DNA from 4 places in the Streptosporangium sp. NPDC049046 genome. Region 2 is predicted to be linked to each of the others. Evidence: riboswitches for the same ligand, from Rfam matches in the RefSeq annotation. Region 2 holds a riboswitch; each other region holds the start of a gene.

Region 1 (7,216 bases), on a different contig from region 2:
CGGCCCGGACATGCCGACGGTGGCGATCGTCCCCGACGACGAGCTGCTGGACAAGAACCTCACCACGCTGGGTGAGATCCGCGCCCGGGGCGGCCGGGTGCTCATGGTGGGCCACCGCGACGCCGACCCCAAGCTAGCCGACGACTGCGTCGTGGTGCCCAAGAACGAGACCGAGCTGGACCCGATCCTGCTCTCGATCCCGCTGCAGCTCTTCGCCTACCACGCGGCGGTGGCCCTGGGCCGCGACGTCGACAAGCCCAGGAACCTGGCCAAGAGCGTCACGGTGGAGTGAGCCCCGCGCCCTTTCCCTCCCCCCGTCTCGTCACAGATAGTGATGGGGTACTAACCTGTGGTATAGGGGGTTCTTGGGGGAAGGGGCGCTTATGCGCCGTAGGGGGTTTTTCGCGCTGGCGGCGGGGGTGCTGCTCGCCGCGGGGTGTGGCGCGAACGACGCCGGCTCGGTGGTGAAGCGCCTGCTCCTCCTCGAACCGACCGCCGACGGCCACGGCTGGGACAGGATCGCGGGCAGGCTGGCGACCGTCGCGGTCCAGGCGGGACTGGCGCGTACCGCGATGGCCGTCGAGCGGGGTGGCGCCCTGGGCTCCGCCCCTCGCGACGCGTTCGGTGCCTTCGGTGCCTTCGGTGGCCCCTTCGCGCGAGAGGGCAGGCTGCTCGTCACCGCGATGCCGATGGTGGCGGCCGCGGAGATCGCCAACACCGTCGCCGTGGTGAACGCCGCCACTCCCATCGCCCGCCTGGTCGGCGACTGGGCGGTCCTGGTCGTCCCCGCCGACTCCCGCCTGCTGACCTTCGAGGACTTCGCCGCGGGGTTGCGCCGGAACCCGGCGGGGCTCGCGGTCGGCGGCCGGTCGGAAGGGGGCTCCGAGCACGTGCTCTACGGCATGATCGGCAAGTGCCTCGGGGTGGACACCCGGCTGCTGGAGTATGCCGGATACCTCACCCCCGAGGACGCCGTGGAGGCGCTCCAGGTGGGCCAGGTGGCGGCCCTGCTGGGATCGGCGCGTGCCCTGCGCTCCGAGATCGCCGCGGGCCGTATGCGGCCCCTGGCGGTCTCCTCCGGCGACCGGATCGACGGGATCGACGCGCCGACGCTCAGAGAGGTCGACGTCCGGCTGGAGTACAGCGACTGGTGCGGCCTGCTGGGGCCCAAGGACATGAGCCCGGAGGACAGGGACGCCGCGATCGCCCTGTGCGACAGGCTCGACGCCGCGCCACGCTGGCGCTCCCTGTGCGCGGCCCACGGCTGGAGCCGGGTCTATCTCAGCGGCGACGACTTTCGCCAGTGGCTCGCCACCGAGACGGCCCGCGCCCGCGGTGTGCTTCACGAGCTCGGGCTACTGAAGTCCTCCGACACAACCTGTTGGGGTAGTTGCGTCAGGCGCCCCTAGATGTAGGATCCTGCTCGTTGCTGGTTCGCCCCGCAGGGGGCGAGGCAAGAGGGAACCCGGTGAGATTCCGGGACTGCCCCGCAGCGGTGAACGGGAACGAAAGCCGTCATTGAGCACTGGGTGATCCATACCTGGGAAGCGACGGCCGGTAGGCATGCGCGTTGCGCCCGTGAGTCCGAAGACCTGCCGGTGACGTGAATGTCCAGGGCCTCGTGGGAGGGCCCGCGGAACGAGGCGATCCGGCGTGCCCGGGATCGCTCGCGGACGCGTGCCATCCGGCGGAGCCTGTGGCGAGTCCGATCGAGCGAGGGGCACCAGGTGACACAGGCATTGGCGGAGACCGCGACGGGGAGCACGGCGGCGACCGCGACGGGCGACAGCGGCGTCGAAGGCGCGGTGGTGACCGCGACGGGCCATGGCGGCACGGGAAACACCGGGAACGCGCGGAGCGCCGCGGTGGCCGCGACGGGCGACGACGGCGCCGGGAGCATCGGGAGCGCCACGGACGCCCGCAGGCTGGCCATCGACGAGGCCGCCGCCCGGGTGATCACCGATCCCGAGAACTCCAGGGTCGCCGCCGCGATGCTGGCCGAGCTGATCGCCGACGAGGCCGCCGAGCACGGCGTCCGCGCCTTCTCCGAGTCCGTCGCCGCGACCCACGAGGCGGGGCTGGTCGCCGACGGGCTCGCGAGGTTCGTGTCCGCCCACGCCGCGGTCCTGGACGCGCTGGTCGATCCGGAGGCGGACGCCAGGTTCGAGTACTTCGGGCTGCGCACCGTCTACGACCGCTACCTGCTGCGCCACCCGAGGACCCGCAAGGTCCTGGAGCGCCCGCAGCACTTCTTCCTGCGGGTGGCCTGCGGCCTGGCCGAGACCGTCGAGGAGGCCGCCGAGCTGTACGCGCTCATGGCCACCCTGTCCTACCTGCCCAGTTCGCCCACGCTGTTCAACTCGGGCTCGCGCAGGCCCCAGCTCTCCTCGTGCTTCCTGCTCGACTCGCCCCGCGACGAACTGGAGTCCATCTACGAGCGCTACGGGCAGGTCGCGCGGCTGTCGAAGTACGCGGGGGGCATCGGGATCGCCTGGACCAGGGTCCGCTCGCGGGGCTCGCTGATCCGGGGCACCAACGGACACTCCAACGGCATCGTGCCCTGGCTGCGCACGCTCGACTCCAGCGTCGCCGCGGTGAACCAGGGAGGCCGCCGCAAGGGCGCGGCCTGCGTCTACCTGGAGCCCTGGCACGCCGACGTCGAGGAGTTCCTGGAACTGCGCGACAACACCGGCGAGGAGGCCCGCCGCACGCACAACCTGAACCTGGCCAACTGGATCCCCGACGAGTTCATGCGCCGGGTCGAGGCCGACGGCCTCTGGTCGCTGTTCGACCCCAAGGAGGTCCCGCACCTCACCGACCTGTACGGCGCCGCGTTCGACGACGCCTACCGGGCCGCCGAGGCCGAGGGCCGCTTCACCCGGCGGATCCCCGCCCGCACCCTGTACGGGCGGATGATGCGCACGCTCGCCCAGACCGGCAACGGCTGGATGACCTTCAAGGACGCGGCGAACCGTACCTCCAACCAGACGGCGAGGCCCGAGAACGTCATCCACCTGTCGAACCTCTGCACCGAGATCCTGGAGGTCACCGGCGACGCCGAGACCGCCGTCTGCAACCTCGGCTCGATCAACCTCGCCGCCCACCTGTCAGGGGACCTCGAGGACGGGATCGACTGGGCGCGGCTGCGCGCGACGGTCCGTACCGCGGTGCGGTTCCTCGACCGGACCATCGACCTGGGTTTCTACCCGACTCCCGAGGCGGAGGCGGCCAACCGGCGGTGGCGTCCGATCGGGCTCGGCCTGATGGGCCTGGCCGACGTGCTGTTCGCGCTGCGGCTGCCGTTCGACTCGCCGCGCGCGCTGGAGCTGTCCACCCGGATCTCCGAGGAGATCGCGCTCGCCGCCTACCGGACCTCCTCGGACCTGGCCGTCGAGCGTGGCCGCCATCCCTCGTACGAGGAGACCAGGGCCGCCGCCGGGGTGCTGCACCCCGACCACTACGGGGCCGCGACGTCGGCCGCGTGGACGGAGCTCAGGGGGCGGATCGCGGAGACCGGCCTGCGCAACTCGCTGATGATCGCGATCGCGCCGACGGCCACGATCGCCTCCATCGCCGGCTGCTACGAGTGCATCGAGCCGCAGGTCTCCAACGTCTTCAAGCGCGAGACCCTCTCGGGGGAGTTCCTCCAGGTCAACCGCTATCTCGTCCGCGACCTCCAGGCCCGCGGCCTGTGGACGGCGCCGATCCGCGACGCGATCAAGCGCGCCGACGGCTCGGTCCAGGACATCCCCGAGATCCCCGCCGACCTGCGGCTGCTCTACCGGACCGCCTGGGAGCTGCCGCAGAAGGCGCTGATCGACCTGGCCGCCGCGCGCACCCCGTACATCGACCAGTCGCAGTCGCTGAACCTCTTCATGGCCACGCCGACCATCGGCAAGCTCTCCTCGATGTACGCCTACGCGTGGAAGTCGGGCCTGAAGACCACCTACTACCTGCGCTCGCGCCCGGCCACCCGGATCGCGCAGGCCACTGTGGCGGCCCCGGCGGAACGGGCCGCGGCCGAGCCCGGGGCGGTGTCCGGGGTCGTGTCCGAAGTCGTGTCCGAGGCCGTCGCCTGCTCCCTGGAGAACCCCGAGTACTGCGACGCCTGCCAGTAGCCGTCCGGTCCGTCGACAGCCCTCAGCAGTCCTCAGCAGCCTTCAGAAAGGCGATTCTTCCGATGTTGCTCGACCCCGGCATGGATCTCACCCTGCGGCCGATGCGCTACCCGGAGTTCTACGAGCGCTACCGGGCCGCGATCCGCAACACCTGGACGGTCGAGGAGGTGGACCTCACCTCCGACCTGGCGGACCTGGCGAGGATGACGCCCGAGGAGCGTCACCTGATCAACCGTCTCGTGGCCTTCTTCGCCACCGGCGACTCGATCGTGGCCAACAACCTCGTCCTCAACCTCTACCAGCACCTCAACGCCCCCGAGGCGCGCCTGTATCTCAGCAGGCAGCTGTTCGAGGAGGCGGTGCACGTCCAGTTCTACCTCACCCTGCTGGACACCTACCTGCCCGATCCCGACGAGCGGGTCAAGGCGTTCGCCGCGGTCGAGCACATCCCCTCGATCCGCGACAAGGCGGAGTTCTGCTTCCGCTGGATCGACTCGCTCGGCGGGCTGACCCGGCTGGAGACGAGGGAGGACCGGCGGGCGTTCCTGCTCAACCTGATCTGCTTCGCGGCGTGCATCGAGGGGCTGTTCTTCTACGGGGCCTTCGCCTACGTCTACTGGTTCCGCTCCCGGGGCCTGCTCGGCGGCCTGGCCACCGGGACGAACTGGGTCTTCCGCGACGAGTCCATGCACATGGAGTTCGCCTTCGGCGTCGTGGAGACCGTACGGGCCGAGGAGCCGGACCTGTTCGACGACAAGCTCGTCGAACAGGTCACCCGGATGATCGAGGAGGCGGTCGCGGCGGAGCTGGCCTTCGCGGCCGACCTGTGCGGTGACGGCCTGCTGGGGATGAGCGTGGACCAGATGCGCCGCTATCTGGAGTACGTGGCCGACCAGCGCCTGGTCAGGCTCAGGATGCCCGTCAGGTACGGCACGGCCAACCCGTTCGCGTTCATGGAGTTGCAGGACGTGCAGGAGCTGGCCAACTTCTTCGAACGCCGGGTTTCCGCCTACCAGGTAGCCGTCGAAGGGAATGTCACGTTCGACGAGTCCTTCTGATTAGCTGTTGGTCCGGAAAAGAGAAGGACGAGGACGAAAGACGTCGAGGGGGACGCCTCACGTGTCCAGCTGGATCATCATGATCGTTTCCATCGTCGCCGCCGTCGTGGCGGTGGAGGTGGTGCGACGGGTGTTGCGCTCGCGGCTGATCGGCGAGAAGTGGGTTCTCGCCGGTCCGCTCGTGCACCGCTGCGCCTGGCCGGGATTCGCCACGGCCGCCGTGGCGACGGCCCACACCATCTACGAACCTGAGATGGTGGAGGGCGCGCTCAGCCAGGTGATCGACCGCGCTCTCAGCCTGGCGATGATCGGGTGTGCCACCTGGCTGGTCATCCAGGCCGCCTACGCGGTCACCGACGTGGTGCTGGAACGCCTGATCGCCGTCGAGGGCGAGGCCAACCGCAGGGCCCGCCGCATCCGCACCCAGATCACCCTGGTCCGCAGGGTCGCCTCCGCGGTGATCATCGTGCTCGCTCTGGGCGCGATGCTCTTCACCTTCCCGCAGGTGCGGGCGCTGGGAGCCGGACTTCTCGCCTCGGCCGGTATCGCCGGGGTCGTCGTCGGCATCGCCGCCCAGTCGACCCTGGGAAACATGCTCGCCGGGCTCCAGCTGGCCTTCAGCGACGCGCTCCGCCTGGACGACGTCGTGGTGGTGAAGGGGGAGTGGGGCCGCATCGAGGAGCTCAGCCTGACCTACGTGGTACTGCGACTGTGGGACGAGCGACGGCTCGTCCTGCCGGTCTCCTACTTCACGGCGAACCCGTTCGAGAACTGGACCCGGCACAGCAGCCGGGTGATCGGTCACGTGATGATCCGGGTCGACTGGTCGGTGCCGGTGGACGAGTTGCGCGCCGAGCTCTACCGGGCCCTGCGCGAACACCCGCTCTGGGACCAGAAGGACTGGACCCTGCAGGTCACCGACACCCTTCCCAACGGGCTGCTTGAGCTGCGCGCGCTGATGAGCGCCGCCGACTCCGCCAGCGCCTGGGATCTCAAGTGCGACATGCGCGAGCACATGGTGGCCTTCGTCCGCGACAGGTATCCCGAGGCGCTGCCCCGCTTCCGGGTCGAGACCCCACCCCCGTCCGCGACCGTTCCCGGGACGCTCACCGGCCTGATGGGCGCGGGGCTCATGTCACGCGGCCTGGGCGGGGACACCGGCGAGCGGGACGGCTTCGCCCAGCGGGGCGGAGACCAGCCGGATCCGGTCTGAGACGACAGGGGGGCCGGGGCATCCGCTTCGTTCTGTTTCGGGAAGCTCCGCCGGAGCCTGCAGCTCAGCTGGCCCTCGCTACGGCGGCCGGCTCGCGGACGAAGGCCACGACGTGCGTCCGCACGTCGTCGGCGGCCTCGACGAGGCCGCCGACGTCCGGTGACGCGGGTCGTGCCGGTGTCCGGTGAAGAGGTCAGCGCTCGACGATCTCGTTCTTGCCGATGACGACGATGCCGCCGTTGGTCACCGCGAAGCGGCTGCGGTCGTACTCCAGGTCGAAGCCGATCCTGGCGCCGTCCGGGATGATCACGTTCTTGTCGATGATGGCCTTGCGGACGACGGCGCCGCGGCCCACCTTCACGTTGCCCATCAGGACCGAGTCCTCGACCTGGGAGTGGGAGTGCAGCACCACGCCGGGGGAGAGGATGGAACGCTCGGCGAGCCCGCCGGAGACGATCGCGCCCGCGGAGACGAGGGAGTCGATCGCCCTGCCCACCCGGTCGCCGTCGTTGTGCACGAACTTGGCCGGGGGGAGCGGATCGTGGCCGGTGTAGATGGGCCAGCGGCTGTTGTAGAGGTTGAAGACCGGATGCGCCGAGATGAGATCCATGTGGGCCTCGTAGTAGGCGTCGAGCGTTCCGACGTCCCTCCAGTAGCCCCGGTCGCGCTCGGTGGAGCCGGGCACGATGTTGTCGGCGAAGTCGTACACCTCCGCGCTGCCCGACTTCACCATCATCGGGATGATGTTGCCACCCAGGTCGTGCTTGCTGGTCGGGTCGAGTGCGTCCTCCCTCAGCGCGTCGATCATCGACTGGGTCTTGAAGACG
Region 2 (7,216 bases):
GATTTCCGCGGCTGGTTGTGGATCCATTTCGTGTTCGACGCGGGCCTGCACTCCCAAAGCCTGAGACTGGGCTCGTTGTCCAAGCTGATAGGGGCGACGGACGACCTGCGCGAGGCGCTGCTGGCCATCCGCGAGCTTCTGCCGCTCCTCCAGGCGCGCGGTGTCGACCTGCGACGTCACCGCGGTGTGCTGTCGTTGCGTGCGCCCACCTGGCTGACGGCCCCCGTGCTCGCCTGGCTGACCGCTCATGTCGCGCTCGCGCGCGTGAATTTCGCGGCGCACTCCGATCCCGACGCCGAGGAGCCACGTGAGGTCTGCCGGGACACCCTGGCCGAAGCACGACGGTTGGGCATCTCGGTACCGCGACTGGAAGCGGCGGAACCACACTTCGCCCGCGAGATGACGGACTGAGTGAACGGCCACCTATAACAACGGAGTACGGGCAACCGGCCGCGCTTCACTTCGGCAGGCAACCGGGGCGACCAGGACACGGACCGGCATCGGCACCAGGCCGGCTCCGCAACGGCGAGAGCCCGGTCACAACCGTCCTCCGCCCGCGTAACGGCGCCGGACCGTGCCTTCCGGAGTGCGCCAGGAGACCCAAGTTATTTGACGAACGGACTTCGCCGTACCGGGAGCGCCTGGATGAACCCTTCAGGGCGGCGGAGCGTCCCTTAGGTGTGAAGAAATTGCTTTTGACCATTGCGATGCTTGCGTCGTTGTGCGCCTGCGGCCAGTCCGGTGCCGGTCCGGCACTCACTGTGGCCGGAAGCGAGACGATCGTGTTGCCGCGGGCCGATCAGCCCAAAGCGCATCGGCCCACCCTGGAGCGGCTCAAGCGAGAGGCGGCGTCGTCGGGTCGGCCTTTGGAGGAGGTTGTCAAGCGGTACGCGACCCGGATGGCTGCTACCTCGTCGCCCAAGCCGACGGACTTCGAGGGTTACGACCCCGCGGTGACCGACCCGGGCGTGACGATCGACGGCATTCCCTACGCCGAGTTGGTCGACCTTGGGACCATCGCCAGATCGGAGGGCATCTCCTACGAGGAGGCCATCGACCGCTTCGGTTCGCAGTCGTCCAACAGTCAGGTGATCGACAAACTTAATACGGAGTTTCCCGACGAGATCTCCGGCGTCAGGTACGTCGACGACCAGCGAGGGCTGCGCGTCGGCTTCAAGGGGCCCATTCCGACTCGCGCGATCGAGTTGGCCAGGACCCTCCCCGTGGAGGTCACCCTGATCGGCGGCAAGGGATTCTCGGCCGCGGAGCTTCGGCAGGCCCAGGACACGGTCGTGTCCTGGCTCCAATCCCGTCCTGAGGTGGCCACGATGACGACGCACCCAGATGACGAGACCGGCCACGTCAAGGTCACAGTTCAGCCGAAGGTGATGCCGGACGATGCGGAGGAGTTCAAACGTGGGCTTCAGCTCCCGCAAGTGGACAATCCGCACATCACCATCGAGGTCACGCTCTCCGCCGAGTCGGTCGCCGTTCGCCCGTAGTGAGCCACCGACGCGCACACGACTGGGCCCGAACGGTGGCCGGGCCGTTAAGCTCTCCGGTGTGGATGGTTCGCCCGTCTCCTTCGGGGGGCGAGCGTCGTAAGAGGGAACCCGGTGTGAATCCGGGACTGCCCCGCAGCGGTAAGCAGGAACGACCGCCGTCACAAGCACTGGGCGCGTGCCTGGGAAGCGACGGCCAGTAGGTCATGCCTCAGGCATGGTGCCCGCGAGTCCGAAGACCTGCCTCCGCCCGCGTGCCGCTCGGCGCGCGGTGGTCCGCGGCCTCGTGGGAGGGCCTGGGACGCGCTCGCCGGGGTCCTGCTCCGCGTTGCGTTTCTCTCTCCTGCCTGGCCGCATACTGGCGAGACGAGGGAAGTTGCCATGAGGACGACCGTTTTGGGCTACCCGCGCATCGGCGCGCATCGGGAGCTCAAATTCGCCACCGAGGATTTCTGGGCCGGCACGATCGGCGCCGACGAGCTGGAGGCGGCCGCCGCGTCGCTGCGCGGCTCGGTCTGGACCGAGCTGCGTGACGCGGGCCTTGATGCGATCCCGTCGAACACGTTCTCGTTCTACGACCAGGTGCTCGACACCACGGTCATGATCGACGCCGTGCCCGCGCGTTACCGCGACCTCACCGGGCTCGACCGGTACTTCGCGATGGCGCGAGGCACCGCCGAGCTTCCGCCCCTGGAGATGACCAAATGGTTTGACACCAACTACCACTACATCGTCCCCGAGATGGCGTTGGACACCCGGTTCCAGCTCGCCGGAGGCTCGGCCGCCAAGCCCGTGGCCGAGTATCTAGAGGCCAGGAAGCTCGGCATCGAGACGCGGCCCGTGCTCGTCGGCCCGCTCACCTATCTTCTGCTGGCCAAGGCCGCGCCGAACTCACCTGAGGGATTCACCCCGCTCGACCTGCTGGACTCCCTGGTGGAGACCTACGCCGAGTTGCTGGAACGGCTGGCGGGCGCGGGCGCGCAATGGGTGCAGTTCGACGAGCCTGTCCTGGCCCGCGACCTCGGGGCCCGGGAGATCGAAGCGCTCGGGCGGGCCTACCGGCGGCTTGGCGGCCTGCCCAGCCGTCCGAAGATTCTGCTCGCCACGTACTTCGGCGCCGTCGGCGCGCAGGCGCTACGGATGGTCGCCTCCACCGAGGTCGAGGCGATCGGGCTCGACTTCGTCGCCGGACCCGGCAACCTGGAGGCGGTGGCCTCGGTCGGCGGGCTGGCCCGCAAGACCTTGGTCGCCGGCGTGGTCGATGGCAGGAACGTGTGGCGCACCGACCCCGCGCGGGTGAAGTCGACGTACGCGGTGCTGCTCGGGTTGGCCGACACGGTGGAGCTGAGCAGTTCCTGTTCACTGCTGCACGTTCCGGTCGACCTCGACAGCGAGACGGCACTGGACCCGGCGGTCCGGGCGCGGCTGGCGTTCGCCCGGCAGAAGGTCGCCGAGCTGGTCGGTCTCGCCGCCGATCTACGTTCCGAGAACCCGTCGGCCGTGAAACCCCCCGCCGTACCGGCCGATCCCGACGTCCGGGCCCGGTTGGAGGCTCTTGGTGACGTGCGGCGAGCCGATCGAGCGGTCCGGTTCGCGGCGCAGCGGGCCAAGCTGGGATTGCCCGAGCTGGCCACGACGACGATCGGCTCGTTCCCGCAGACCGCGGAGATCCGCAAAGCCCGCGCCGATCACAGGGCGGGACGGATCGACGAGAACGCCTACGTCGAGGCGATGCGCGCCGAGATCGCTCGCGTGATCACGCTTCAGGAGGAGCTCGGCCTGGACGTTCTCGTCCACGGCGAGCCCGAGCGCAACGACATGGTCCAGTACTTCGCCGAGCGACTCGACGGCTACGCCGCCACCGACCACGGCTGGGTTCAGTCGTACGGTTCCCGCTGTGTGCGCCCGCCGATCCTGCACGGCGACGTCTCCCGCCCCGAGCCGATGACGGTGGAGTGGGCCTCCTACGCCCAGTCGCTCACGTCCAAGCCGGTCAAGGGTATGCTCACCGGGCCGGTGACGATGCTGGCCTGGTCGTTCGTCCGCGACGACCAGCCCTTGGCGCAGACCGCCCGCCAGGTCGCCCTCGCGCTACGCGACGAGATCACGGATCTGGAGGCCACCGGGATCGGGATCGTCCAGGTGGACGAGCCGGCGCTGCGCGAGCTCCTGCCGCTCCGCAAGGACGACCAGGATGTCTATCTGGCCTGGGCGATCGGGGCGTTCCGGCTGGCCACCTCCGGCGCCGCCGACTCCACCCAGATCCACACCCACATGTGTTACTCGGAGTTCGGCGAGATCATCAGCCCGATCGCCGACCTGGACGCCGACGTCACCAGCGTCGAGGCCGCCCGCTCCCACATGGAACTGTTGCCCTACCTGACCGAGGTCGGCTACGCCAACGGCATCGGCCCCGGCGTCTACGACATCCACTCACCGCGCGTCCCGACCACCGAGGAGATCGAAAACAACCTGCGCAACGCCCTCCAGGCCGTTTCGGCCGACCGTCTGTGGGTCAACCCCGACTGCGGGCTGAAGACCCGCGGCTACCCCGAGACGCGAACCGCCCTGGCCAACATGGTCGCCGCCGCCCGAGCTATCCGAGCGGATCTCTGATCAGTGCCGCTTCCCGGCCCGAAGCCCTGCTTCGGGCCGGCGTTCAGGAAGCTTCCTGGCCACACACCGCATGATCGCGTTCAAGTCATCGACAGCTCACCCCCGGGGAGTGAACTGGGCCAGGTCGTAGATGCCGAGGCTCTTCTCGATGTCGGCCACCTGGTTGACGACACCTGCGAAGCCGGCCGTACCGAAACGGCGGTGTTCCTCATCTTCGAAGATCTCGCCCAACTCGGCGAACTGCTTGGCGGAGACGACTTCGCGCAGGGCGGGGAAGACGACGGTGTCCTCGCGCGCCTCGTGCGGTTCGTACATGCGGATGAAGACGGCCATGTCGGCGACCAGGGCGCGGCGGGTCTGGGCGGACGGCGTCGCGACGCCGGTCGTGCCGGTGGCGTTCAGGATGCGGCCGGTCACCGTGCGTCCGCGCCGATGTTGCTGGAGCAGCACCGTGACGGTGCCGGTGAGCTTGCCGGCCTTGACCAGCGGCGGGAAGACGTACTTCTCTTCCAGGCGCTCGTGGTACTCCTCGATGAAGGAGCGGATGAGGCCCGCCGATGCGTGCAGCGCCTGGGCCGGTACGACCTGGCCGCTGTCGATGCGCCGGATCCCGTCCCGGTAGATGAGCAGGATGCGCTTGAGCACGCCGTGCTCGCGCATCAGATCCTCAGGTGGGGTAACGGGTTCGATCTGCCCGGCCGGGGTGGAAGGCGTCGGCGAGGTGGCGTAGGAGACGTTGGTGGTATGCGTCCCGCAAGCCGTCAGCGCCGATCCGCAGACCACCACGAGCGGCAGGCCGAGCAACTCGCGCCGGTGCACAGGTGGCCTGTCGGCGCACGTCTGGTCGTCCCGTCCCACCGGCCGCATCCCGAGCCCTCAGTTCATCTGCCGCATGCCCGCGCATCACGGGCATGCCCGGGTTCAGACGATCCGATACGACGAATCGGGTAATGCCTGATCAAGGTCCCAATCAGGGGACGATCTGCCAGGGGCGCATCGTCTCGGTGTTCTCGTGGCCCCCATGACGCTCCCAGGAAACCGGGTGATGACGTGGGAGGCGACTATCTGGATGTGCAGGGGGCGGCGCCCGGCCGTCCGGTTGGACCATTCGCCAAGGAAGGACGGACGGTCGGGCGCCGCGGTCATGGGGTCAGGCGCCCTTGGCCGCGTCGAAGCGGGCGATGACGTCGTTCCAGTTGATCAGCGACCACAGCTGCTCGACGTAGTCGGGGCGCACGTTGCGGTACTGCAGGTAGTAGGCGTGCTCCCAGGCGTCGAAGACCAGCAGCGGGGTGGTGTTCACACCGACGTTGCCGTGGTGGTCGTACACCTGCTCCACCACCAGGCGTCGGCTCAGCGGTTCCCAGGCCAGGATGCCCCAGCCCGATCCCTGCACGGTGGCGGTGGCGGTGGTGAGCTGCTTCTGGAAGGCCTCGAAGGAGCCGAAGTGCTCGGTGATCGCCTCGCCGAGCGCTCCGTCGGGACGGTCGCCGCCGTCGGGGGAGAGGTTCTGCCAGAAGATCGAGTGCAGCACGTGCCCGGACAGGTTGAAGGCGAAGGTCTTCTCCAGCCCGACCAGGCCGCCGAACTCGCTCTTGTCGCGCGCCTCGGCCAGCCTCTCCAGGGTGTCGTTCGCGCCCTTGACGTAGGCGGCGTGGTGCTTGGCGTGGTGCAACTCCAGGATCTCCCCGGTGATCGCGGGCTCCAGCGCCGCGTAGTCGTAGGGCATGTCCGGAAGGGTGTATCGGCCCACAGTGATCTCCTTGCTGCGCCAGACCTTATCGCGATTAGTTCGCAACAACAATAACTATGCAACTACTTACGGCATGTGCCGTGTGCTCCACCTCGCACGGGAGGCCCCCTCCGGCCATCGCCAACCTGATGCGGCTTGCTGGCAATTGCAACTTATGTGCAGAATGTGGTGCTTTGATGCACAACGATCGTTTGATCTCGAACCTCCGGAGACTCACCACATGAGCCGCCCGCCCCGCATCACCCCGACCATCTGGCGGCGACGCGCCACCGAAGGCGGTACCCCGATCATGAGAAGACTGCTCGTCCTGGCAGTCGCTCTGACGCTGACCGCCTGCTCACCGGCTCCCGCCACTCAGGGGACCGGCCAGAAGGCCGAACAGGCGGCGGCGCCGCAGGCCGGTTTCCCGGTCACGGTGGAGAACTGCGGGCGCGAGCTCACGTTCGACAAGCCGCCCGCCAAGGTGGTGACCGGCTACCACCCCTCTCTGGAGACTCTGTTCGCGCTCGGTCTGGGCGATCAGGTCGCCGGGCGCACGAACTTTTCCGAGAGCCCGTTCCTGCCGGGGCAGCAGGAGCAGTACGCCAAGATCCCGGAGATCTCCGGCACGATCATGCTGCCGCAAAAAGAGGTCATGCTCTCCCAGGGCGCGGACTTCGTCCTGGACAACGCGATGGCCGGCTTCGACGCCGCCGGTGGTTACGCCACCGTGGAGGAGCTGGACGCGGCCGGCTCTCCGGTGTACATCCTGGGCGGCTGGTGCAGCCCCGAGGAGGTGCTCGAGTTCACCATCGACGACACCTACGCCGACCTGCGCAATCTCGGCGCCATCTTCGGTGTCCCCGACCGCGCCGACGCGCTGATCGCCGAACTTCAGGGCAGGCTCGCCGATGTCACGAAGCGCGTCGCCGACCGCAGCCCGGTCAAGGTGCTGGCCACCGACGGCGGCAAGGGGCCGGTCAACGCCTACGGCGGCTCGGGCATCACCCACCAGATGATCACCGCCGCCGGTGGGACGAACGTGCTGGCCGACGTCAAGGGCGACTACACCGAGGTCAGCGCGGAGAAGGTCAGCGCCGCCCAGCCCGAGGCCGTCCTGATCAGCGACTACTCCACCCTGCGCGGCGAGGACATGCCGAGCTCGCCGGCCAAGGCCGCCGAGGCCTTCGCCATCGCCAAGAACAGTCCCGCCGCCAAGGAGCAGCGCTACCTCGCGCTTCCGGTGGCGGCCCAGCACCCCGGTTATCGCAACATCCTGGCCATCGCCGACATCGCCCGTTTCCTGCACCCCGACGCCTTCACCCGGTGACCGGCGCGACCCGGCAGAGCCCGGCACAGACCGGGA
Region 3 (7,216 bases), on a different contig from region 2:
GCGGCCTACGACGGCACCATCCACCGGTTCGCCACCTTGCCCGACCTGGCCGCCTGGACGCGTACGGCGCGCTCCGGGCTCGCCGTCGCCCGGCCCGGGCTGCTGCCCGCCGCACCGCCGATGGTGTCGGTGGCGGTCGCCGACGTCTCCACGATCAGCGGTTACTTCGAAGTCGGGATCGGCCCGATCGACACCGAAGCGGGCTGGCGACCGCTCACCGACCTGCTGGCCGACCTCGAATCCCTGCGGCGGCGGATCACCGACGTCGCCGAACGCTTAGGGACCGACGAGACCCGAGTGGCGGCCTCCATCCTGTTCCAGGGGTTGGCCGCCCGGCTGTGGTCACCGGTCATCGGCGCGGCGGTGGCCCACGACCTGCTCCTGGACCTGGGCCCTTCCCGCCTCCACTGGCGGGAGGCGCCCAGCGGGCCGCTGCCGCTGCGCGCCGAGCGCCCGAACGGCTGGCAGGTCCTCGCCCCCGCCAGGGTCGCCGGAGCGCTGCACCACACCGTGGTGACCGAGCTGCTGGAGCCGCTGGCGCAGGCCGTAGGGGAGATCGTGAAGATCGCCCCCGGGCTGCTGTGGGGCAACGCCGCCTCCGCCCTGGCCGGAACCATCCGGACCATCGCCCGACAGCGCCCCGAACTCGCCGCGCGAACCATCGTGCTCGGCCGCGAACTGCTCGCCCTGGGAGTGCTTCAGGGCGGCGGCGACCTGGTCGAACCCGCTCCCGGACAGCCGTTCTTCGTTCGGCGCAGTTGCTGCCTGTACTACCGCCTGCCTAACGGCGGCAAATGCGGCGACTGCGCCCTCATCGACCCCGACACGCGCCGCGAGCAGTGGGCGCTGACCCTGCGACAGGCCGGAGGACCCGCATGAGCCACACCGTCGTCGAGGAACACGGCACCGGCACCCTGCACGTGTGGGCGCTGCCCACCGACGAGCGCACCTTGCTGTCGCTGGTCACCGACATCTTCGAGCACCACTGGGAGCACATCTGGTTCGGGGTCATCGTCCAGGGCGCGGCCTGGGAGGTCGCCGCCCCCAACGCGCCCGAACGCATCAGCCTGTACGACGGATATGTCACCGTCGACTTCGGCCGCTGGCACTTTCACCTGTGCATCGGCGAGCACACCGCCAGCGGCCCCGAACTCGGGCGGATCCGCCGCTGCGCCCGCGCCGAGCTCTACCGCTCGATCAGCGCCGACGGCCACCCCGTCTCCTGGGGGATGCGGATGTTCAACGGCCAGGGCGACCAGCTGATGACCGTGCTGCTGCCCAACCCGTTCCTCACCGACCGCCAGCAGATCCTCGACCCGCCCGACTACGACCGGCTGATCGCCTGGGACGAGCTTCGAGCCGCCTATCTCGGAATCGGCCCCGATCCATTGGACCGCGCCGGAAAGGGCTTCAAGCACGGATAAGAGGGGGGCTCCGCCGCCGTGTGGCGTCGTGTGCTGGAAGCGTGACGGTGCGGGAGAGCTACCGGGTGCCCGGAGTCAGCACGTATGGCGGTCGCGTATCGCGCCGCCAGCCCGCCTGAGGAAGGAACGCATGAAAAGGATCACCGTGTGCCGGGACTGCTGCTGCGGGAGCGTGCGGAAGGTACCCGCCCTCGACCACGACGAGCAGATCCGCCGGTTGGCCGAGGTCGCCGACGTCCGCGTGACCGAGTGCCTTGACGTGTGCGACCAGGCCAATGTTCTCATCGTGCAGCCGACCCCGGAGGGGCGGGCGGCCGGTGGCCGTCCGGTGTGGCTCGCCCTCGTCAACGACGAGGATGCCACGGCCGATGTCGCCGAGTGGGTTCGCGCTGGTGGTCCCGGCCTGGTTCCGTTGCCGCCGATCCTTGAGCTGTACCGTTTCACCCCGCCGCGCCGCTTGCCGCCCCGCGAGGTCGACCCTCCGATGACGAACACCTCAACCGCGCGCCGGTGACATCGGTCCGGCGAAAAGACCAGCGTGTGGTGCTGAAGCCACTCCGCGCCAGGATTGCCGAGCCTTTGTCTCCACCCGCACTTCCCAGGACAAGGGTGCCCTGCTTGTGCGCATCGACCCGCTTCGTGTGATGATGATGCCGAAGGCGAGCGCGGACTGAGGAAGCCGGTGTGAATCCGGCGCGGTCCCGCCACTGTGATCGGCGAGCGAATCCCCACCATGCCACTGCCCCTCTCCGGGGTGGGAAGGCGGGGACGAGCCTCGACCCGAGAGCCAGGAGACTCACGCGGTCGCCTCCTCGATGAACTGGGGCGGATTTCCCCGGAGAGGAGTGGGCTCTCGTGCCCGTCGAGCCGGTGGCCGCGCCGAGAAGCCCTGAAGTGTTCCCTCTTTCAGATCCGCCCCGTTGCGCAGATTCCGTGAGAGGAACACGTCATGACGGGCAGACGCCCCATTCCCCTGCTGCTCGCCCTCCTGGTGTCCGGAGTGCTGGCCGCCTGCGGCGGCATCCCGGCTGAGAATGTCCCGGCCGCCGCTCCGGCGGCCTCCGCGCCTGCGGGCTTCCCGGTCACCCTTGACAACTGCGGGGTGAAGAGCACGTACGAGCAGCCGCCGCGGCGGGCGATATCCATGAACCAGCACGCCACTGAGGTGATGCTGGCGCTCGGCCTGGAGAGGTCGATGATCGGCACCGCCTACCTCGACGACAAGGTGCTGCCGGAGTATCAGGCGGCCTACGACGCCATCAAGGTCGTCTCGAAGGAGTACCCGGCGTATGAGGCCCTGCTGGCCGAGGAGCCCGACTTCGTCTACGGCGGCTTCGGCAGCACCTTCGACGAGAAGGAGGGCCGCAGCCGGGACGCCCTGCACAAGGCCGGCATCAAGACATACCTGAATATCGAGGGGTGCGCCGAAGGTGCGGTGTCCCTGGACCTGATGAACACCGAGATCCGCAATGTCGCGAAGATCTTCGGCGTCTCCGACCGGGCCGAACCGTTGATCACCACACTGCGGGCGACCCTCGACGGTGTGAAGGCCAAGCTCGGCGACACCGCCCCGGTCAAGCTGTTCGTCTACGACAGTGGCGACAAGACCGCCTTCACCGCCGGCGGCAAGGGCGTCGGCAACGAGATCATCAAGCTGGCCGGGGCACAGAACGTGTTCGCCGACGTCGACAAGATGTGGGGCGACGTCTCATTCGAGCAGGTCGCCGAGCGCGCGCCCGACTGGATCGTCATCTACGACTACGGCGACCAGCCGGTGGCCGACAAGGAGAGGTTCTTGCTGGCCAACCCGGCGCTGAGGGACGTACCGGCCATCAGGAACAAGCGGTTCGCGGTGCTGCCTTTGTCGTCGGTGGTCCTCGGCGTACGGGCGCCCGGAGCCGTCGAGGCGCTGGCCCGCCAGTTGCACGCCGACCGCTTCAAGTGAGACCAGTTCAAGTGAGCGAACCGGTCGCAGGCGCCGTGCCGTTGGCGCAGCGCCCGGGGGTGCCGTATCCGATCGTGCTCGGCCTGCTCGTGCTCCTGGTCGGTGGGGCGCTCACCGCGGCCGTCGCGGCCGGGTCGGTGGCCCTGCCCGCAGGGCAGGTGTGGGGCATCCTGCTCCACAACCTGCATCCCGCCCTGGCCGAACCGGCCTGGACACCGGTGCGGGAGACCATCGTGATGGACGTACGGCTGCCGCGGGTCGTCCTGGCGGGGGTGATCGGCGCGGGCCTGTCGGTCTGCGGCATGGCCCTCCAAGCGCTGGTGCGCAACCCGCTGGCCGACCCGATGCTGCTGGGAGTCTCTTCTGGCGCGAGTGTCGGGGCGGTCACTGTGGTGGTGTTCGGCTTGAGCGTGTTCGGCGCGTTCAGCCTGCCGATCGCGGCCTTCCTCGGCGCGCTGGCCGCGCTGGTGGCGGTCTACTTCCTGGCCCGCTCGGGCGGGCGTATGACGACGGTGCGGCTGGTGCTGGCCGGGGTGGCCATGGCCGAGGTGCTCTCGGCCGTGGCCGGCTTCCTGATCGTGACCTCCAACGACCCGCACAAGACGCAGGCGGCGGTGCGCTGGATGCTGGGCGGCCTGGCCGGCACCACCTGGACGGTGGTGTGGATCCCGGCGATAGCCGTCCTGGCCGGGACCCTCGCGCTAGTCGGGGTGTCGCGGCCGCTGAACCTGCTGCTGGCAGGGGAGGAGGCCGCGGCCTCGCTCGGGCTGGATGTGCACCGTTTCCGGGCGGCGCTGTTCGTGCTGGTCGCCATGATGATCGGCACGATCGTCGCGGTCAGCGGGGCCATCGGCTTCGTAGGGCTGATCATGCCGCATGTCGTCCGGCTGCTGATCGGCGCCGATCACCGCCGGGCGCTCCCGGCCACCGCGCTGCTGGGCGCGGCCTTCCTCATCGTGGCCGACCTGGCCGCCCGCACCCTGATCGCGCCGGAGGAGATCCCGGTGGGCATCATCACCGCGCTGGTCGGCGGGCCGTTCTTCCTGTGGTTGATGCGGAGGCGCTCCAAGTGACACTGACCGTGGAGAACGTGTCGGTCCGCGTCGGCGACCGCGACCTGGTCCGCCAGGTCTCGTTCGAGGTCGCCGAGGGGGAGATGCTCGGCTTGGCCGGCCCGAACGGGGCGGGTAAGTCGACGCTGCTGCGCACCCTCTATCGGGCGCGTAGGCCGACCGGCGGCCGGGTGCTGCTGGACGGTGAGGACGTGTGGCGCATGCCCGCGGGGCGGCTGGCCCGTCAGCTGGCCGCGGTCCTGCAGGAGAGCGGCGGCGACTTCGAGCTGTCGGTGTACGACGTCGTCGCCATGGGCCGCACCCCGCACAAACGGGCCTTCGACGGCGACAACGTGGCCGACAAGGCGATCATCGCCGACGCGCTGGGGCGGCTGGATGTGGCCGATCTGGCGCACGCGCCCTTCGACCGGCTCTCGGGCGGGGAGAAGCAGCGGGTGCTGATCGCGCGGGCGCTGGCCCAGCGGCCGACCACGATGGTGCTGGACGAGCCGACCAACCACCTGGACCTGCGCCACCAGTTGGACGCGCTGAACCTGGTACGCGGCCTCGGCGTCACCGCGGTGGTCGCCCTGCACGACCTCAACATGGCCGCCGCCTTCTGCGACCGCGTCTGCGTCATGGACGCCGGTCGCGTCGTCGCTCTCGGCACCCCCGCCGACGTGCTGACCCCCGCCCTGCTCGCCGAGGTCTACCGGGTGGACGCCGAGGTGGCGATCCACTCGGTGACAGGGGTGCCGCAGGTGAGTCTCCGAACCGCAGGGAGCCGCGCCACGAAATAAAACCTTTTTGCGCAAAAGCCGGATCCGCCATCCGGCTTGTTAGCCGTGCGATTTTAAAGAACGGAGCTTCGGCACAATGGAATCGGCATCGACTGAATCGATTCTGACGGCCCTCGAAGAGGTCGCCGGGTTCGGCTCGTTCTTTTCTCTGCGCATCGGCGGCGACGCGGCCGGGTGGCACGACGTGAAATGCGACTACGAACGCGGTTTCACCGACCTGGTGGAGGCGACGGCCACCAGGTACGGCACCCGTGAGCTGCGCATCGGCGCCTCGATCGCCCAGCTCGGCCACGCCGCGCGGCTCTGGTCTCCACTCCTGGCCACCGTGCTCACCCACGCGGTGGTGCCCGACCTGACCCGTCTGGACCGCGCCGACGAGGGCCCGGATCTCCGCCTGCCTACTCCTACGGGATGGCATTACGAATCACCGGCCCAACTCTATGACCTGGTGATTCGCCGCCACCTGGAACCGCTGGCGGCCGGCCTGCGGGTTAAGGTCGCCCCCGGCCTGCTGTACGGCAACGCCGCCTCCGCCCTGGCCGAGGCAGGTCGCGCGATAGCCGCCATGCGCCCGGACCTGGCCGGACCCGCCACCGGCCTGGTCACCGACCTGCTGGCCCGCGGCCATCTGGCGGGAAAGGGAGCGCTCATCTCCCCTGAGCTGGCTTTCCGGCGCACCACGTGCTGCCTTTATTACCGGGTGCCCGGCGGTTCCAAATGCGATGACTGCTCATTGGCGAAGAAATGAATTCTTGAATTCACCGCGACCGTATGCCTATGGTGTTGCGTGTAGTTCGCACCTGCAAATCACCTGCAGAAGGAGGAGGCGCATGGCACACCACGGATTCGCCGAGCCCGAGGGCCCGCAGGACTGCCTGAAGTCCCACACTCCGGCGGTGGACTCGCCGTTCGAGTGGCGCCAGGACGACGACGAGTAGATCGCCCCGAGCCGGGGCCCCTCACCGGGCCCCGGCCTCTCCCCGGCCCCTTCAGGAGGAGCGTTCGTGATCGCACAGGTCCGCCGCGACGCGCCCGGCGACCCCGTCGTGCCCAGCCTGGTCTCCTACTCCGCCTTCCCCATCGAGGGCACGGAGGTGACCGGCGGTGCGGCCCTCGGCGACGAGGAGGCGGCGCGGGCGGCCGCGATCGGAGAGGCGATCGAACGCCACTGCGCCAACCAGGTGCCCGCCGGGCTGCGCCGGGCCGCCTACCACGACCTGACCGAACCCGCCGCCGACCCACGCGCGTTCGCCCTCTACTCGCAGGGCCAGTACCGGGCGCGCGGGTTCCCGTTCGTCGCGATGACCCCCGATCTGGAGATCGCCTGGGCGCCCGCCACCGACCTGGTCTCCGGCGAGCGGGTCCTGGTGCCCGCCTCGCTGGTGTACGTGAACTACTTCACCGGCCCCCGCCGCGCCGAGCCGCTCACCAACTACCCCGTCCTCGCCGGGACCGCCGCCGGCACGACCCCGGAGCAGGCCCGGCAGGCGGCGCTGCGCGAGGTCCTCGAACGCGACGCCGTGACCACGTGGTGGGCCAGCACCACGGCGGCCTCACCACTGCCCAGGCCCGCGGGCGGCCCGCTGGTCACGGCGCTGGCCCAGGCCGAGGAGGCGGGGTTGACGGTGTCCCTGTTGCGGGTGCCCTCGACGTTCGACGCGACCGTGGCGGCGGTGTTCGTCGAGGACCGCGCGCACCGGGTCGTGGGGTTCGGCAGCGCCTGCCGGGCAGATGAGCAACAGGCCGCGGCCAAGGCGTTCACCGAGGCCGTCGGCACCTACGAGACCGGCCGCGTCCTGCTGCGCCGCGACATCGGTCGGCGCCCCTACCTGCGGCGGCGCGCCGACCGGCGCTACCTCGACGCCTTGGCGCGCGGCTGGCGCGACGTCAACGACGTCCGCCTGCACGTCCAGGTCTACCTCGACGAACGCCTCCAGGGCGAGGTGCTGGACCGGCTGCGCCTCCCCGGCGGCCCACCGCTGCCGCCGGAGACCA
Region 4 (7,216 bases), on a different contig from region 2:
GGCGAACCCCGCCTCCCAGGTGGAGGCGGCGACCACCTTCAAACCGCCTCCCGTGGATGAAGTGGGAGAAGCGGAGGGGGAAGCCTCCTCGGTGCTCCCGCAGGCGGCCATGGCCAGCGCGGCGACAGCGGCCAAGGCAGCGAGACGGAATCGGCGCAAGATGATCATTTCGTGAGGATCCTTTCCGGAATCGAGTAGAGAAGGACGGTGCAGACCCCGCCGACCAGCACCAGCACCGGACCGGGCGGGAAGTCGAAGAGCAGGGCGAGGAAGAAGCCGCCCAGGTTGAAGACCAGCCCGAAGGCGACCGACCAGCCGACCATGGCCGACAGTGACCGGCCGACCCGGCGCGCGGCCAGGGCGGGCAGCAGGGTGAGCGCGTCGACCAGCAACGCCCCGGTCAGCCGGATGGCCGAGGCGATCGCCACCGCGATCACCACCAGCAGGACGAGCGTGAGCCGCTCCACGGCCACGCCCGAGCAGATGGCCAGCTCACGGTCGTGCAGCAGCAGGGCCAGGTCCTTCCTGCGCAGCCCGTACAGCACCGGGACGAGCGCGGCCAGGACGGCGAGCGCGGCCACGTCCCCGGGGCGGGTGGCCAGGATCGACCCCCACAGCAGCTCGAACGCCCCGTTGGCGTTCACCCCGGAGATCGACAACACCAGCAGCGCCGCCGCGATGGCCAGCGTCATCAGCAGGCCCATCGCCCCCGACAACCCCGCGCTGCTGCGGGCCAGCGGCGTGAGCGCACCACCGGTCAGCCCGCACAGCACCAGCGCGCACAGCAGCGGATCCAGCCCGGTCAGCAGGCCGATCGCGATGCCCAGCAGCGCCACGTGCATCATCGCGAAACGGACCGGCATGATGTCCAGCCCCACGATGAACACCCCGACGATCGGCAGCGCCACCGAACCGAGCAGCAGCGCCACCAGGGCCAGCCGGACCGAGGGAATCTCCAGCAGCGTCCAGATCGAGTTCACCGGACCTCCCGCAGCCGCCCGGCGGCCATCTCAGCCACCCGCCCGCACGCCTGGGCGACCACCCGGTCATGGGTGACCACCACCACGCTCACCGCCAGCCCGGCCAGCACGCCGGCGACCTGCTCCTGACCGGCGAAGTCCAGCGCCGCGGTCGGCTCGTCGGCCAGCACCAGCCCCGCCCCGGCCGCGACCTGTCCCAGCGCCCGCGCCAGATAGGCGCGCTGCAACTGGCCACCCGACAGGGTGGCCAGCGGGCGTTCCAGCAGTGCGCCCACTCCCAGGTCTTCGGCCGCGGCGAACGCCCGCTCGGCGTGTCCGCCGCTGGCCAGTAGCTCGCGCACCAGCAGCGGAAAGCGGCCAGCCGCTTGGCGCTGCGGGATCCAGGCGACCTCGGAGCGGCGGCGGGCCCAGTCGGCCGGCGTGCGCGCCCGCCGTCCCGAGACCTCGATCACCCCGGAGACCTCGCGATGCAGTCCAAGAAGCGCGCGCAGCAGCGTGCTCTTGCCCGAGCCGTTGGTGCCGGTGATGGCCAGATGCTCGCCAGGGGCGAGCGCCAGGTCGACGGCGTCCACCGCGAGGAGCCGGCCGTGCCGACAGCTCACGGCGGACAGGCGTAGACCGGCGGCGGACGCCGGGGAACCGGACAAGGGGACGGGGACGGGGACGGGCATGGGCGTACTCCGGTTGGGGGGAGGGGCACGGCGGCAGCAGGGCGGACCGGGTCCGCCCGGGAGGGCATCGTGAAGAGACGGGACCGCCTGTGGGGGCAGCCCGTGAAGAGGGAGCGGTTCAGCCGCGGATCGGCAGTGGCGGGGCCCGCCCGCTGAGCGCGTACCGCAATAGCGCGGACCGCAGGAGCGGCGGTGCGAGGGAAGTCGTACGCCATAGGCGGGCAGGCGCGGCCGTCTGGCTACACCGGACCCTCAGCAACCGGAACAGCCGGACGGCGAGGCGGCGCAGCACCGCCCAGAGCGCGGCCTCGCCGCGCGCCAGCCACAAAGCGGCCAGCGCTCCCGCCCAGCCGTGCGCCACCACCATGCCCAGCCCGGGGACCAGCCCGGAACCGGAATGCGCGTGCCCGCCGACCTCGGCCAGCGGCGCGATGAGGTGAACCGTGGAAAAAAGCAGGTGCAACGCCACCTGCGTGCCTGCCAGTAACGGCCAGATCACGCCCAGGCCGCGTTCACCGCCGGTCGCGGGCAGCGCCACCAGGAACGCCAGCGCCAAGGCGCACGCCGCCGCCGGTGCGGAGACGACGCCCCCGCCGGACACGTGGGCGAGCACACCGAGCCCCAGGCACACCACGGCGAAGGCCGCGGCGCGGGCGAGACGTAACGTCAGGTGCGCGGGCATGGCCGGCGGATCACTCCGCGCCGCCGGAACGGCCTCGGCGAGAGGCCTGCAACCAGATGCCCGCGCCGATGGCCACGATCGCGGCGAGTGCGACCCAGATCCAGCCCGGCAGGCTCCCGGCGTTCTCCTGCTCGCCGGTGGCGGAAGCGGGGCCAGGCGAAACGGGCTGCGCGACCACCGGTGCGGACGCTGAAGCCGTCGGCTCCGGCACCGGTGTGGTCGCGACGGTCGGCGCGGCCTTCGCGGACGGTGTCGCCGGGGCGGTCACGATGAAGGGAGTCTCCCCCTCGATCGGGTGACCGTCGGAGGAGACCACCCGCCAAGCGATCACATAGTCACCCGGGTCCAGAGGCGCCGAAACGTCGGAGGTGACCGTGTCACCTGCGACCTTCGCTTTGCCGATGTCGATGATCGTGTCGCTCGCCGTGCGCAGCGCGACCGCTGGGAAGCGGACCTGAGAGCTGAACTCCAGCCTGATCCGTTCGACGGCGGAGACCTTGGCATCCTTGGCGGGAGAGCTGCTCTTGAGACGGTCGTGGGCGAGCGCGGCGGGTGCGCCGAGCAGGACGAATATGGCGCAACACAGGGCGGTGACAACGGTCGTGCGGACGGATCGTGGCAGGGACGCCATCGTGGACTCCAGAAGGGACCTCCGGCCGTGCCCTTGGCACAGACCGGCGAAACGGAAGGAACGCCTCCAGCGAAAAAGGAGGGCGTCTGGTCACGGGGGCACGCCGCCCTCCGGACCCTTCCTCCAGGTCCTTCAGCCGGCGTGTCGCGGCGCGGGTGGGCCGCGCCGCCGCAGCACCGGCAGGATTTCCCAGCCGCCGTACGGCCGGACATCGGCGGCCGGAACGGCCCGCCACACCGGCGACGCCACCTCGGCGGGGACGGCGAACAACAGCCGGATCAGCGGCCTCGGCCCGCCGTACAGGCGGATCATCAGCCACAGGGCGCTCTCGCCTCTGTGCAGCCACCAGCCGGTGCCCAACGCCACCGCGAGATGGATCATCGTCATGCCCAGGCCGGAATGGCCGTGCTCGGCGGAGGACATCGCCTGCGGCGCGGGCGCGGCGCGATTGAACAGCTCATGCAGCAGGATCTGCGCGCCGATGGTCGCGCCGAGCACGACCTCCACACCGCGCTCGCGCCCGTTGAGCGCGTACGCCACGCAGAAGGCGATCAGTGCGCCCAGAACGGCCACGTGCGGCGGGATCAGGCCGCCCCCGGCCAGCGCGTGGCCGCCCGCGGAGACCACAAGGCACATCGTCGCGAAGACGACGGCTCGTGGCACGCGCAGCGCCGACACCGTAGGGGTCACAAAGGACATCCTGTCAGCCGGGTGGCTCGCCGAGAAGACCGGGACAGCGGATCATGCCTCAGGCCGTCGCGGCCGGGTGCGTGAATCTCATACCCGGACATACGTGGGAACGGCTCCCGCCGTTCACCCGAAACGCGGGACGGTCATGCGAAGAGCGCCTCGTTTCCCATGGCGGCCGTGCGTGCGGTCCCGGACGCCGTTGCAACGATCACTGAACGAACCGGTCGGGGGCTTGTCGTTAATGGTGGTTGTGCGAACATGGTCGGCGTAGGCGACGGCGGAACGAGGAAGCCGGTGTGAATCCGGTGCGGTCCCGCCACTGTGATCGGCGAGTGAATCCCGAACAGGCCACTGCCCGCGTGCGGGTGGGAAGGCCGGGAGGAGCATCGACCCGAGAGCCAGGAGACTCACGCTGTCGCCTCCTCACGAAATGGGGCGGATCTCCCCAAGAGAGGACGGTGGCCGTCATGCGGTTCTCCCGCTATAGGGCCCTTCAGCCTGCCCGTCGTGCAGGACTCTCCTGGTGATCCGGCCTCTCGCCCGTCGCGGCAGCCGTCGAGGAACGGTGGCCGCGGCCAGTTTCCAGGAGACCACCTATGGGCATCCCCCGCCCGATCACCGGCGTGCTGCTCGCCATCCTGCTCACCGCCACCGCCTGCGGCGCCCCCGCGCCGCAGGGCTCACCGAGCGCTTCGGCGGCACCGCCTTCGGCCGAGGGCCGTTGCGTCACGAGCTTCGACGCCGCTGAGGACTACTTCCCGGTCAAGCAGAAGGTGGAGCACGCGACGAACTTCACGCTGACCTACGCCAAGAACTATCAGGTCCTCACCGTCAAGCAGCCCGCCCCCGGCGCCAAACCGGAGACCTACGTGCTGGTGCGGTGCGGCACCCCTGCTCCCGCGCTCACCGGCGAACTGGCCGCGGCGGTCACCGTCGAGACCCCGATCGAGCGGCTGTTCTCCGCTTCGACCACCCACCTGCCGTTCATCACCGACCTGGGCGTGCTGGAGCGGCTCACCGGTGTTTCGTCGGCCGGGTACATCGCCTCCCCCCAGGTACTGGCCCAGGTGAAGGCCGGGAAGATCACCGAGTACGCCAAAGGTCAGGAAGTCGACACCGAGAAGGTGATCGCCGCCAAGCCGGACGTGCTGATGAGCGGCGGCACCGAGGACAAGGCCTACGGCCCGTTGCGCCAGGCCGGGATCACGGTGGTGGCCAACGCGGAATGGCTGGAGTCCACCGCGCTGGGCCGCGCCGAGTGGATCAAGGTGATGGCCGCGCTGACCGGTACCGAGGCCAAGGCCGGTGAGGTGTTCGGCAAGGTCGAGACCGACTACACCGCCCTGGCCGCCAAGGCCAAGGCCGCCGCACCGGTCACCGTGCTGCCGGGCCAGATGTACGAGGGGCAGTGGTCGGTGCCCAACGGCGGCAGCTACGTCGCGGGGCTGATCAAGGACGCGGGCGGCACCTACCCGTGGGCGGACACGCCGGGCCCCGGCAGCACCACCCTGGACCTGGAGGCTGTGCTGTCCAAGGCCAAGGACGCCGAGGTGTGGCTGGCCGCCGTGAACGAGTGGAAGAGCCTGGCCGATGTGGAGAAGGCCGACCCGCGCTACGCCAAGTTCGGCGCGTTCGAGTCCGGAAGCCTCTGGTCGGCGAACAGGACGCTCGGCCCCGGGGGCGGCAACGACTTCTACGAGCGCGGCGTCGGCCACCCGGACCTGATCCTGGCCGACCTGGTAGCGATCTTGCATCCCGACCTCGCGCCGGGGCACGCCTTCACCTTCTACCAGCAGCTGGCCAAGTGACGGCTCTGGCCCTCGCGGGTGTTCCGGCGGCGGCCCGGCGCCGCCGGAGCGTCGTTCTGGCCGTCATCGGGGTCGCGGTGCCGCTGGCGTTCGCGCTGGCGGTCCTGCTCGGCTCGACCTCGATCCCGCTGAACCAGGCACTGCTCGCCTTGGTGCGTGACACCGGCGCGGACCCGGGGGTTCAGGAGATCATCTGGACGGTACGGTTGCCGCGCGCCATCACCGCGGCCCTGGCCGGAGCGGCCCTGTCGGTCTCGGGAGTACAGCTGCAGACTCTGTTTCGCAACCCGCTGGCCGAGCCGTACATCCTGGGGGTGAGCTCGGGGGCGAGCCTGGGCGTGGCGCTGGTGATCATCGGGTGGGGCGGCGCGGCCGGCGCGTTCACCGCGGGCATCGCGGGCCTGGGCCGCGCGGGCGTGGTGGTGGCCGCCTCGGCAGGTGCGGCCACGGTGCTGGGGCTGGTGCTGGTGCTGTCGCGGCGGGTCAGGTCGGTGGTGACGTTGCTGATCATCGGCGTGATGGTGGGGTCGGCCGCCACCTCGCTCATCACGCTGCTGCTGGTCTACACCGACCCGCAGCGGGCCCAGCAGTTCATCATGTGGGGTCTGGGCAGCTTCGCCGGGACCACCTGGGGAGATCTCGGGGTGTTCGTGCCGGTCTGCGTGGCCGCGCTGGCGGGTGCGCTGGCCGGGGTCAAAGCGCTCAACGCGCTGCTGCTGGGCGAGAACTACGCGCGCACTATGGGTGTGCGGGTCCGGGTGGTGCGCACGCTCACCCTGTTGACCTCCTCGGTGCTGGCCGGGGCGGTGACCGCCTACTGCGGGCCGATCGCCTTCCTCGGTCTGGCGGTGCCGCACGTGGCCAGGCTGCTGCTGGGCACCGCCGACCATCGGGTGCTAATGCCCGCGGTCGTCCTGCTGGGGGCCGCCGTGGCGCTGGCGTGCTGTGTGGCCACCCAGGCGCCGGGCAGTGGGGTCGTGCTGCCGTTGAACGCGGTGACCACCATCGTGGGCGCGCCCGTGGTGATCGCCGTACTGCTGCGCAGCCGCGCGGCCCGCACTGGACTGGCGGTGTGAGCATGAGCCTGGAACTACGCGGACTGCACGCCGGATACCCCGCCAGGCGGGGGCAACCGGAGCGTCGCGTGCTCGACGACCTGGACGCCGAAGCCCTGTCGGGTGAGCTGACCGTGCTGATCGGCCCGAACGGCACCGGCAAATCCACGCTGCTGCGCACCATGGCCGCACTCCAGTCCGCGCTGGGCGGCCAGGTGCTCCTCGGCGGCGTCGACGTCGACACCCTGCCCGCCGCCGACCTGGCCAGGAGCCTGGCCGTCGTGCTCACCGAACGCGACCTGCCGCCGCTGCTGAGCGCCCGCGAGCTGGCCGGGCTGGGCCGCCACCCGCACACCGGATTCACCGGACGCCTCTGGCCCGGCGACCACGAGATCGTCACCTGGGCGCTGACCGCCGTGAACGCGGGCCATCTGGCCGACCGGGCGGTGACCGAGCTGTCCGACGGCGAGCGCCAGCGGGTCCTCGTCGCCCGCGCTTTGGCCCAGGAACCGGCGGCGATCTTGTTGGACGAGCCGACCGCCTTTCTCGACGTCACCTCCCGGGTGGCGCTCATGGGCCTGCTGCGCCGTCTGGCTCGCGAGAAGAACCTGGTCATCGTGGTCTCCACGCACGATCTGGAGCTGGCGCTGCGGGTCGCCGACCGGATGTGGCTGATCGACCCGGCGGGCCGCCTGCACA

What was found. A riboswitch is a leader RNA that binds a small molecule or an ion and turns the genes downstream of it on or off. The one in region 2 is predicted to bind cobalamin.
Region 1: linked by a shared signal. The riboswitch ahead of AB0B96_RS07885 (ribonucleoside-diphosphate reductase subunit alpha) and the one ahead of metE (5-methyltetrahydropteroyltriglutamate--homocysteine S-methyltransferase) in region 2 are both predicted to bind cobalamin.
Region 3: linked by a shared signal. The riboswitch ahead of AB0B96_RS31970 (ABC transporter substrate-binding protein) and the one ahead of metE (5-methyltetrahydropteroyltriglutamate--homocysteine S-methyltransferase) in region 2 are both predicted to bind cobalamin.
Region 4: linked by a shared signal. The riboswitch ahead of AB0B96_RS31995 (ABC transporter substrate-binding protein) and the one ahead of metE (5-methyltetrahydropteroyltriglutamate--homocysteine S-methyltransferase) in region 2 are both predicted to bind cobalamin.

Annotation. Positions count from the first base shown of each region.
Region 1 is NZ_JBEZEZ010000004.1:329,099-336,314, reverse strand. It holds gene glmS (glutamine--fructose-6-phosphate transaminase (isomerizing)) at 1-292, shown strand, start outside; gene AB0B96_RS07890 (tripartite tricarboxylate transporter substrate-binding protein) at 384-1,409, shown strand; cobalamin riboswitch at 1,414-1,615, shown strand; gene AB0B96_RS07885 (ribonucleoside-diphosphate reductase subunit alpha) at 1,728-4,118, shown strand; gene AB0B96_RS07880 (ribonucleotide-diphosphate reductase subunit beta) at 4,181-5,176, shown strand; gene AB0B96_RS07875 (mechanosensitive ion channel domain-containing protein) at 5,238-6,389, shown strand; gene glgC (glucose-1-phosphate adenylyltransferase) at 6,583-7,216, opposite strand, start outside.
Region 2 is NZ_JBEZEZ010000039.1:211-7,426, forward strand. It holds partial or broken gene AB0B96_RS36035 (ketopantoate reductase) at 1-411, shown strand, start outside; gene AB0B96_RS36040 (hypothetical protein) at 900-1,502, shown strand; cobalamin riboswitch at 1,552-1,765, shown strand; gene metE (5-methyltetrahydropteroyltriglutamate--homocysteine S-methyltransferase) at 1,884-4,118, shown strand; gene AB0B96_RS36050 (hemerythrin domain-containing protein) at 4,215-4,976, opposite strand; gene AB0B96_RS36055 (superoxide dismutase) at 5,269-5,871, opposite strand; gene AB0B96_RS36060 (ABC transporter substrate-binding protein) at 6,092-7,180, shown strand.
Region 3 is NZ_JBEZEZ010000028.1:83,566-90,781, reverse strand. It holds gene AB0B96_RS31985 (ATP-binding cassette domain-containing protein) at 1-879, shown strand, start outside; gene AB0B96_RS31980 (hypothetical protein) at 876-1,424, shown strand; gene AB0B96_RS31975 ((2Fe-2S) ferredoxin domain-containing protein) at 1,555-1,938, shown strand; cobalamin riboswitch at 2,047-2,243, shown strand; gene AB0B96_RS31970 (ABC transporter substrate-binding protein) at 2,374-3,369, shown strand; gene AB0B96_RS31965 (iron ABC transporter permease) at 3,381-4,442, shown strand; gene AB0B96_RS31960 (ABC transporter ATP-binding protein) at 4,439-5,221, shown strand; gene AB0B96_RS31955 ((2Fe-2S)-binding protein) at 5,298-5,969, shown strand; gene AB0B96_RS31950 (YcaO-like family protein) at 6,226-7,216, shown strand, end outside.
Region 4 is NZ_JBEZEZ010000028.1:91,027-98,242, reverse strand. It holds gene AB0B96_RS32025 (zinc ABC transporter substrate-binding protein) at 1-168, opposite strand, end outside; gene AB0B96_RS32020 (metal ABC transporter permease) at 165-980, opposite strand; gene AB0B96_RS32015 (ATP-binding cassette domain-containing protein) at 977-1,582, opposite strand; gene AB0B96_RS32010 (MFS transporter) at 1,770-2,333, opposite strand; gene AB0B96_RS32005 (copper resistance protein CopC) at 2,344-2,964, opposite strand; gene AB0B96_RS32000 (hypothetical protein) at 3,097-3,654, opposite strand; cobalamin riboswitch at 3,903-4,084, shown strand; gene AB0B96_RS31995 (ABC transporter substrate-binding protein) at 4,251-5,462, shown strand; gene AB0B96_RS31990 (iron ABC transporter permease) at 5,459-6,538, shown strand; gene AB0B96_RS31985 (ATP-binding cassette domain-containing protein) at 6,541-7,216, shown strand, end outside.